Regions from separate parts of the Collimonas sp. GW821-FHT07E08 genome, predicted to be linked through region 2. Evidence: predicted binding sites of a transcription regulator. Region 2 holds the regulator's gene; each other region holds the start of a gene.

Region 1 (3,248 bases), on a different contig from region 2:
GGGAAAGTCTGGGCAAACGTATATTCGCGCTTGTCGCTGGCCATCAGCCTGGCTAGCGATGGTCCGTCGACAGCGCCCTTGTCGGCCAGCTTCCGCGACAGCGTGATCGCCTGCCCGTTATTGTTGAGCCCCATCAGGATCGCCATGTCTTTCTTCTGGCCGCCTATGCCCATCTGCACGCCGTAGATCAGGCCCGACAGCACATGCGCGGCATCGAGCTCGCCGTTGGCCAGCTTGTCGCGCACGCCGGCCCAGGAGGTTTCCTTGCTGAGGATGATCTTGATGCCGTATTTTTTGTCGAAACCGAGCAGCGATGCCATCACCACCGACGCGCAATCGGTCAGGGGGATGAAGCCTATCTTGACCTCGGTTTTTTCCGGCTTGTCCGAGCCTGCGGCCCAAACACCGGTGCTGGAAAGTCCTAGCATGCTGGCTCCTGCCGCGAGAGTCGCGGTTTGTAATAGTTGACGGCGCTTGCCGTCGACAAGCGTGTTCGGCGTTTGCTCGGTGCCTAGGGTGTCTAGCTGCAGTGCATTGCTTGGTTCCATCGCATGGCTCCAGATTGTTTCCGGCAACAAAAAAGGCGTCGTCCCGCGCTGGACAAGCCATGCGGGAAGACACCTTTGTCTTATGCGGAAACGGCCGCCGTTAGCCGATTCCAGCAGCGCCAGCGTTGGCGCCTGGAATGGACTATGCAAACCACGTGCCAGGAATTTTTATCGGGAAAATGCAGGAACGTGCCGGTTTTTCGCTCAAAAAGCGCACCGGCCTTGTGCAACGCACCAAACCAGATCGTGGCGACCGCGCGCCCGCTCGACGGCTTGATCAGCCCAGCAGGTCGGCAGCGTCGATAATGCGTTGCGCCACTTCGGACAGCTTGAGGTTCTTGTCCATCGCCAGCCGCCGCAGCTTTTGATACGCCTCCTGCTCCGTCAGCTTATGGTGATCCATCAGCAAACCCTTGGCCCGGTCCAGCAACTTGCGTTCAGCCAGCTTCAGCTTGGTGTCGGACAGCTCCGCCAGCAGCTTCTGCTCTTGCCGGAAGCGCGCCAGCGCGACCTCCAGCACCGGCTTGATGCGCGCCGTCTGCAGGCCGGCCACGACATATGCAGAGACGCCCGCCGCCATCGCCGCATCCATGCTGGAAGTTTTTGCATCCTCGGTAAACAGGACGATCGGGCGGCGCGCATCGCGCGTGGCGATCACCACATGCTCAAGCACGTCGCGCGCATCGGATTCGGCGTCGATGATGACCATGTCTGGTTGTAACTGGGCAATTCTCTCAGGCAGGTACAGGTCGGCCGGAAGTGAAGCAACGATGTTGTAGCCGGCCTCCAGCAAGCCGATGCGCAAAGCCTTGCCGCGCGCGGCCTGCGCCTCGAACGCGGGATCGTCGTCACCCTCGATGGCGACCGGATTGACAACAACGATACGTAGACTTTGCATGCTTGAACCTGGATCCGAAGACGAATCGGTGAGCTACGGTTAGACAGGATGGAAGGCCGGTTTTATCCTTTCCTGCCATTCAAGCAAGCAAAAATCGCACCATGTCGATGCAAAAGGTAAAGAGCGGAGGTGCTAAATCACCCTACGCCAGTTGCCAGTCTATCGTCTCGCCGCCGTTCAGCGGCACCACGGTAGTCTCGCCCAGCGGCAGTTCCGCCGGCAGGGTCCACGACTGGCGCTTCAGCGTGACCGTGCCCTGGTTGCGCGGCAGATTGTAGAAATCGGGGCCGTTGAAGCTGGCGAACGCCTCCAGCTTGTCCAGCGCGCCGGCCTGGTCGAATGCCTGCGCATACAGCTCCATCGCATGCAGCGCGGTATAACAGCCGGCGCAGCCGCAAGCGTGCTCTTTCAAACCCTTCGGATGCGGCGCTGAATCGGTGCCGAGGAAGAACCGCGTGCTGCCCGACGCCACTGCCTGCACCAATGCTTGCCGGTGCTCTTCTCGCTTCAGTACCGGCAGGCAATAATAATGCGGCCGGATGCCGCCCTTGAAGATTTCGTTGCGGTTATACAGCAGGTGATGCGCCGTGATGGTGGCCGCCACCGGCCCGCTTGCGCTCTCGACGTATTGGGCGGCGTCCTTGGTGGTGATGTGCTCGAACACCACTTTCAGTTCCGGCATGTCGCGCCGCAATGGCTGCATCACGCGGTCGATGAAAACCGCTTCGCGGTCGAAGATGTCGACCGCCGGATCGGTCACTTCGCCGTGCACCAGGAATGGCATGCCCAGTTCCTGCATGACTTCCAGCGTCTTGTAGCACTTGCTCAGGTCCGTTACGCCGGCATCGGAATTGGTGGTGGCGCCGGCCGGATACAGCTTGACCGCGTGCACGAAGCCGCTGTCCTTGGCGCGCCGGATCTCGTCGGGCGGCGTATTGTTGGTCAGGTACAGGGTCATCAGCGGCTCAAACGCCAGCTCCTGCGGCAAGGCTGCCAGGATGCGCTCGCGGTAGGCCGCCGCCTGCGCCGTGGTGGTAACCGGCGGCTTCAGGTTAGGCATCACGATGGCGCGGGCGAACTGGCGCGCACTATGCGGCAAGACGGCAGCCAGCGCCACGCCGTCGCGCAGGTGCAAGTGCCAGTCGTCGGGGCGGGTGATGGTCAGTGTATCGGTCAAGGCATCAGTCATGTTCATTCTCTTCTGCAAAAAGTCGCTCCAGCATGGCTGCCGGATTGTTCAGGAAATGGCGCGTGGTCGTATAGTGTTCGGTATCTTCGTAGCGGGTCTCGGCCAGGCCGCTCTGGTCCAGCAGGTAAATCCTGGCGTGCGGATAAGCCAGCAGGATAGGCGAATGGGTGGCGATGATGAACTGGCTGCGATTTTGCGCCAGCTTGTGGATAATCGCCAGCGCCGCCAGCTGGCGGTTGGGCGATAACGCGGCTTCCGGTTCATCCAGCATGTAAAAACCGTCGGGCTGGAACTTGTTTTGCAGCAGCGCCAGGAAAGACTCCCCATGCGATTGCCGGTGCAGACCTTTGTCGCCATAGGACGGATGCTGCCCATCATCCATGTTTTCCTCGTAGGTGGCGAGGTTGAAGAAACTTTCGGCGCGCAAAAAATAGCCGGTCCTGGGCCGCTTGAAGCTCTTCACTGTCCGTATGTAACGGTGCAGGTCGGAATGCGCTTGCGCGGTCGAGAAATTTGCATTCCTGGTGCCGCCTTCCGCATTAAACCCCCAGGCAACCGCGATCGCTTCCAGCAAGGTCGATTTGCCTGCGCCGTTTTCACCGACCAGGAACGT
Region 2 (3,248 bases):
ACTGAAATCACCAAGCTGTTTTCCAAGGCGCAGATGCGCCGCCTGCAAGGCGACAAGCCGACCGACGAAGTGAACGGCGAATTCATTTCCTATGACAGCCGCACCGAATTCTATTCGGTCAACAATACCGTCAACGGCAATAGCCAGGCTGGCGCCGGACGCATACGCGCCGTCATCCAGCCGCGCCCGAAAGCTCCGCAATGACCGCTCCCAGCACCCTGATCGTCAAAGGCCTGCAGAAAAGCTACGGCGCGCGCCAGGTAGTCCACGATGTGTCGCTGACAGTGCATTGCGGCGAAGTGGTCGGCCTGCTGGGCCCCAACGGCGCCGGCAAGACTACCTCGTTCTACATGATCGTCGGCCTGGTGCCGTCGGACGGCGGCGAGATCGACCTCGACGGCGTCGACATTTCGCGCTTGCCTATCCACCGGCGCGCGGTGCTCGGCCTGTCGTACCTGCCGCAAGAGGCATCGGTGTTCCGCAAGCTGACGGTGGAAGACAATATCCGCGCCGTGCTGGAACTGCAGCGTCCCAACGGCAAGCCGCTCACCAAGGCTCAAATCGACGAGCAGCTGCAGAAGCTGCTGCACGAACTGCAAATCGAAAAGCTGCGTGAAAACCAGGCGCTGTCGTTGTCGGGCGGTGAACGCCGGCGGGTCGAAATCGCCCGCGCGCTGGCCACCAATCCCCGCTTCGTCCTGCTGGATGAACCGTTTGCCGGGATCGACCCGATCGCCGTGATCGAGATCCAGCGCATCGTCCGCTTCCTCAAGGAACGCGGCATAGGCGTGCTGATCACCGACCACAATGTGCGCGAAACACTAGGCATCTGCGATCGCGCCTACATCATCAACCAGGGCAGCGTGCTGGCCAGCGGCAGTCCGGACGACATCATCGCCGACGAGTCGGTGCGGCGCGTATACCTGGGCGAGCATTTCCGCATGTAGCTTCATCGAGACATGCCCGAACGGTCGGGGACAAGGGAATGCGCCGCGCTGCCGCGGCAGCTTGCCCCGGATAAAGAAATACCAGTGAATTGTCTGCACGGAAGCCATGAAACAATCACTCCAGCTACGCACCTCGCAGCATCTTGCGCTGACACCCCAGTTGCAGCAGTCTATCAGGCTGCTGCAATTGTCCACGCTCGAACTGCACCAGGAGCTGGAACAAATCCTGTCGGACAATCCGCTGCTGGAGCGGGTCGACGACCCGCTCGACAATTCCGTACGCTTGCTGGCGGACGGCGCCATCAGCGGCACCACGTCGACCATGGATGCCCCGGTGGGCGACAGCGAAGTGAGCAGCTCGCCGAGCGAAAGCGAAACCGGACTGGACACGCCGCCGGCGGCCGAGAGCGGCCCGGAAAGCGGCGACGGCGAGTGGAGTTTCGACGATGTCGCGCGCAGCTCAAAAACCCCGGATGACGAAGATGCGCGGCCGCAGCTGGAAGCCCATGAATCCACCTTGCGCGAACATCTGCTGCAGCAGATGCGCGAGACGCTGCACGACATGCGCGACCGCGCCCTGGTCGAACTAACCATCGATGCGCTCGACGACAACGGCTATCTGGAAGAATCGCTGGAAGAAATCCTGGAGCGCCTGCCGCCGGAACTGGAAATCGCCATCGAGGAATTATCGACGGCGCTGAAGATGGTGCAGAGTTTCGACCCGGCAGGCGTCGGCGCCCGCAATGCGGCGGAATGCCTGAGCTTGCAGATCAAGCGTTTTATCAAAGTGCCATTTGTCACGCGCCGGCTTGCATTGGCGATTGTGCAAGACCACCTGATGCTTTTTGCGCAACGCGATTTCAATAAAATCAAGAAGGCGCTCGATTGCGACGACGAAGACCTGCGCGAGGCGCAGGCGGTCATCAAGCAATGCAATCCGCACCCTGGCGCGCCGTTCGCCGCCAACACCTCCGACTACGTCGTGCCCGACGTGATCGTCAGGCGCAGCAAGCAAGGCTGGCAGGTCATGCTCAACAATGACGTCATGCCAAGGCTCAGGGTGAATGTCCTGTATGCCAACATTCTGAAGCAAAGCAAGGGCGACGGCGCGCTCACTTCGCAGCTGCAGGAAGCCAAGTGGCTGATCAAGAATATGCGGCAGCGCTTCGACACCATCCTGCGCGTGGCGCAAGCCATCGTGGAACGCCAGAGGAATTTCTTTTCGCACGGCGCGGTGGCCATGCGGCCGCTTGTGTTGCGTGAAATAGCTGATACACTGGGACTACACGAGAGTACTATTTCTCGTGTAACCACTCAGAAATACATGCTCACTCCCCACGGGATGTTTGAACTGAAGTATTTCTTCGGCAGCCATGTTGCTACTGAGGCAGGTGGAGAGGCTTCCTCAACGGCAATCAGGGCACTCATTAAGCAATTGATAGGAGCGGAAGATACAAAAAATCCTTTCTCTGACAGCAAGATTGCCGACATGCTTGCGGAACAAGGTATGGTGGTAGCCCGCCGCACCGTCGCAAAATATCGCGAAGCACTGAAAATTCCGTCTGTTAATTTACGCAAGGCCTTGTAGTTCTTTTGGTTTGATTGTAAAGCTTACCCTTGCTGTGTCCAGACGAAGCGGGTTTCATTGGTTCTTGCCAGGACTGTCTGTTTTCGGACCGTCCGCCTAAAGATCCTGCGTATCCGGCTCCGGACCGCCAGCAATATTCTTGATAGGAGCGCTGTATGAACTTCACCATCAGTGGGCATCACCTCGAGTTAACCCCTGCCATTCGCGAATACGTACAAAGCAAACTAGAGCGTATCAAACGCCATTTCGACCAGGTCATCGATATCAGCGTGATCCTGACGGTCGACAAGATTACTGAAAAAGAAAAACGCCAGAAAGCGGAAATCAACCTGCGCGTAAAAGGAAAAGATTTGCATGCCGAAAGCATTGCCCACGATCTTTACGCCGCCATCGACGCCCTGATCGACAAACTCGATCGCCAGGTGATCAAATACAAGGACAAGATGCAAGACCACCAGCACGATGCGATCAAGCACCTGCCGGAAGAACTCCCCGCCGCGACCTGATCCGGCCTGCGCGAGCCGTGTGGCTCGCGCCAATAAATGAACAAGGGCGCAGTCAATGCGCCCTTTGTTATTATCAAACCATATTATTGTTTATCGCTGCGGCGCGTCCTTATTTCAATGCGCCGAACACCTTGCCGATAATCGCGCTGCCGGCGCCGACCGGATCCTGCCGTATCGCTTTCTCTTCGTCGCCGATGATGGTGTACA
Region 3 (3,248 bases), on a different contig from region 2:
GCGATCAGCGAGCAAGCCGCCAAAATCGTAGCAAACGTACTTTTGATGTTCATATTTTTTATCCCCTTAGATTGCATCTTTGCCGGTTTCACCGGTACGAATACGAATAACTTCCTGCAGATCAAATACAAAAATCTTGCCGTCGCCGATCTTGCCGGTGCGCGCCGCGTTTTCAATCGCTTCTACCGCCTGTTCCAGGATGCTGTCGTCCACCGCTGCTTCGATTTTTGTCTTCGGCAGGAAGTCGACCACGTATTCGGCGCCGCGGTACAGCTCAGTATGCCCTTTCTGGCGGCCGAAACCCTTGACTTCGGTCACGGTAATGCCTTGCACGCCAATCGCCGAGAGCGCTTCGCGCACCTCGTCGAGCTTAAATGGTTTGATGATTGCTGTAATCAGTTTCATGTCGGCCTCGTTGTTTTATCGAATTTAGGAATTCAGCTCACTCAGGTTTTGCGTAATCCGGCTTTGCTTTAGGCTCACTTCCCGGTCAGTTGAGGACAGAGTAATTCGTCGCCCTGCGGCGCCTCTTAAACTCTGGCCCCAATACGTCAGAAGGTCTTCGCTACCGAAAACACTACCCCGTTGCGGCCCAGGTTCTTGCCGCTCGGGCTGACGTACGCGCCATCCTTGGCGTCGGTGCCGACATAGGCCAGTCCCAGCGTCACGCCGGCCAGCTGCTCAAAGGTCTTGGTGGCGCCGATTTTCCAGTCGGTGTAGCTGCCGAAGCTGAAATGCTCCACTGTCTGGTGGCCGAGGTGCAGCCCAAGCGTGACGCCCGCGCCGACATCGAAATTGGCGCCGGCATCGTAATAAGCGCTGTTCTTGCTGTCGACCGTGCCGAACAGGTTGGTCAGTGCATGCGAGTACTTGAAATAGGCCGGGCCGTAGCCGATCTGGCCATACAGCTCGAAAGTGTTGGCGTTGCGGCCGATCTGGCTGTAGTTGTTGGTCGGGTAGTAGTAGTACAGGCCGCCGACGTCATAGGTGAAGCCGCCAGGCAGTTCGCCGCGCTTGCCGCCGTAGATGTCCCATTCAACCGGGCCCTTGCCGCCGGTGCCGGTATGGGCGCTGTCGACCGCATCCTTGATCCACTTGATATTCGACAGCCAGGTGCCCGCATACAGGCCGGTAGGGTTGTTGGTGTAGTCCGCGCCGCCCTGTATCGCCGGGTCAAAACGCGTTTGCGAAATGCCGCGGTAGCGGTAGTCGTTGACCGCGCCAATGTTGTAACTGATCTCGTTATCCGGCTTGGCGTCTTCGGCATGAGCGAGACCTGCGGAGAAACTTGCTGCTATTGCTGCGGCTAAAATCAGCTTTTTCATGGATGTCCCTGTTGGTATGTTGAATGAAAAACCGCTAAATCAGTACTCCTCGGACTTTCCATAGCAGAACCCATGCCAACTGCGCCGATCTCTCCTTTTCCACGGCTGCCGCCCCTTGTGGGGCGTTTTGCTCACAGCTTTTGCCGATTGTTAACTGCGGGATGTTCTTGCACAGAAAAAGACGGCAAGGAAATGCACCACAATAATGCATGCATTTAATTGAGCATTGTTTTGGTGCAAAAATATGAAGGGGTGACTACATGACATCCTGTAGTCGGCTACAAATCAAGTCCAGGCTTGCTGCAGGGATAACAGTGCGCGCCCGATGGCCGCGGCGTCGACACCGGCAAAACCCAGCGCCAGGCCGGCCCGATGCTGCGGATTGACAGCTTGCCCAGGCAGGCAGAACCGGCTCATGGGATTGAGTTCAACGCCGGCGGCGATGGCCTTGGCCAACAGGTCAGCTTCCTGTCCTGCGCTCGCCAATGGCAGGCTCAGGTGCAAACCGGCGGCGACCTTGGGCAAAGGCAGCTGCTGTCCGAACAATGGCGCCCAGCCTTCCAGCAAGGCGTCACGGCGCGCGCGGCTGGCGCGCCGCATGCGCCTGATGTGGCGCTGGAAATGACCGGCCGCGATGAATTCGGCCATCACCGCCTGGTCCGCGGCCGGCGGATGGCGGTCGCCCATGGCGTGCAGCGCAATCAGCGCCGGCGCCAGCTTGGGCGGCAGCACCAGGTAACCCAGCCGCAAACCGGGAAAGGCGATTTTTGAAAAGGTGCCGACATACAGCACGCGCCCGCTGCGATCGAGCGCCGCCAGCGGCGCCAACGGCGTGCCGTCGTAACGATATTCGCCGTCGTAATCGTCTTCGACGACCCAGGTGTTGCAACGCTCGGCCCAGGCCAGCAGTTCGAGCCGGCGCGCCAGCGACAGCGTGACCCCGAGCGGATACTGGTGCGACGGCGTCACATACGCCATCCGGCAGTCAGCGTGCTGCGCCAGCTGCGACGTATCCATCCCGTCCTGGTCCAGCGCAATCCCCACCAGCTGCGCGCCAACCACTGTCAGCGCTGCGGCTGCAGCGGGATAACAAGGATTTTCGATAGCGACCTTGTCACCGGCATCGAGCAGCAATTGCGCGCACAGCGCAATCCCGTGCTGCGCTCCGGCGGTGATGATGATTTGCGACGGCTCGCAAGCCAGCCCGCGCGCCTGCCGCAGGTAGGCCGCAATCAGTTCGCGCAGCCGCAGGTTGCCGGCGGCGTCGCCGTAACCCATTTCCGCCAGCGGCGCACGACGCCAGAACTGGCTTTGCAGACGGCCCCAGATCTGGTTCGGAAACAAGTCATAGGCGGGAATCCCGAGCCGGAATGCGCGCGCCGGCCCGGCCGACATGCGGCGCCGCGCCTCGTATCCGCTCAAGCGCAGCTGCATGGCCGATTGCCGCATGGCGGGCGCTGCACCCACCTGCGCATCCGGCTCGGCAACAACTGCCGCCGCCAAGCCATCGGCATAGGTGCCGTCGCCTACCCTGCTGCTGATGTAACCCTCGGCGTACAGCTGCTCGTACGCTCGCACCACGGTATTGCGCGACACCTGCAAAGCCAGCGCCAGGTTGCGCGAAGTGGGCAGCTTGATGCGGTAAGTGCCCGGCGTGGCCAGTATCCGCCGGCGCAGCGCCAGGTAGAGCTGCTTGGCCAGGCCGCTGCCGCCGTCCAGCGTAATGCCGGCTGGATCGAGGTTCATCAACAGGAGCGGAGGCGCAATCTTCACATTGGACCTATAAATATAATCAATCTTGGATCTTTGATGATACCAACTTGCGGCGCTACGATAAACGCTGTCGTGCACCCGCAGGCATTTATCGTCATCGTATTCCCACAGGAGGTTATCTTGGCATCCGCACCACGTTCATCGATTCAG

What was found. The regulator sigma-54, encoded in region 2, starts transcription at its own class of promoters, with help from an activator protein. The targets are predictions, from matches to a motif close to TGGCANGNAANCTGCTTT.
Region 1: the regulator sigma-54 is predicted to act here: its motif matches at 1,531-1,548, upstream of AC07RZ_RS11750 (ANTAR domain-containing response regulator).
Region 3: the regulator sigma-54 is predicted to act here: its motif matches at 1,386-1,403, upstream of AC07RZ_RS08415 (TorF family putative porin).

The regions. Positions count from the first base shown of each region.
Region 1 covers NZ_JBWKQR010000008.1:31,556-34,803, reverse strand. The annotation lists gene AC07RZ_RS11755 (CmpA/NrtA family ABC transporter substrate-binding protein) at 1-548, opposite strand, end outside; gene AC07RZ_RS11750 (ANTAR domain-containing response regulator) at 826-1,446, opposite strand; gene pyrC (dihydroorotase) at 1,589-2,635, opposite strand; gene AC07RZ_RS11740 (AAA family ATPase) at 2,628-3,248, opposite strand, start outside.
Region 2 covers NZ_JBWKQR010000007.1:203,365-206,612, forward strand. The annotation lists gene lptA (lipopolysaccharide transport periplasmic protein LptA) at 1-204, shown strand, start outside; gene lptB (LPS export ABC transporter ATP-binding protein) at 201-947, shown strand; gene AC07RZ_RS11285 (RNA polymerase factor sigma-54) at 1,054-2,535, shown strand; gene hpf (ribosome hibernation-promoting factor, HPF/YfiA family) at 2,691-3,041, shown strand; gene AC07RZ_RS11295 (DUF4197 domain-containing protein) at 3,151-3,248, opposite strand, start outside.
Region 3 covers NZ_JBWKQR010000005.1:172,070-175,317, forward strand. The annotation lists gene AC07RZ_RS08405 (ammonium transporter) at 1-47, opposite strand, end outside; gene AC07RZ_RS08410 (P-II family nitrogen regulator) at 67-405, opposite strand; gene AC07RZ_RS08415 (TorF family putative porin) at 552-1,325, opposite strand; gene pdxR (MocR-like pyridoxine biosynthesis transcription factor PdxR) at 1,611-3,071, opposite strand; gene AC07RZ_RS08425 (GNAT family N-acetyltransferase) at 3,219-3,248, shown strand, end outside.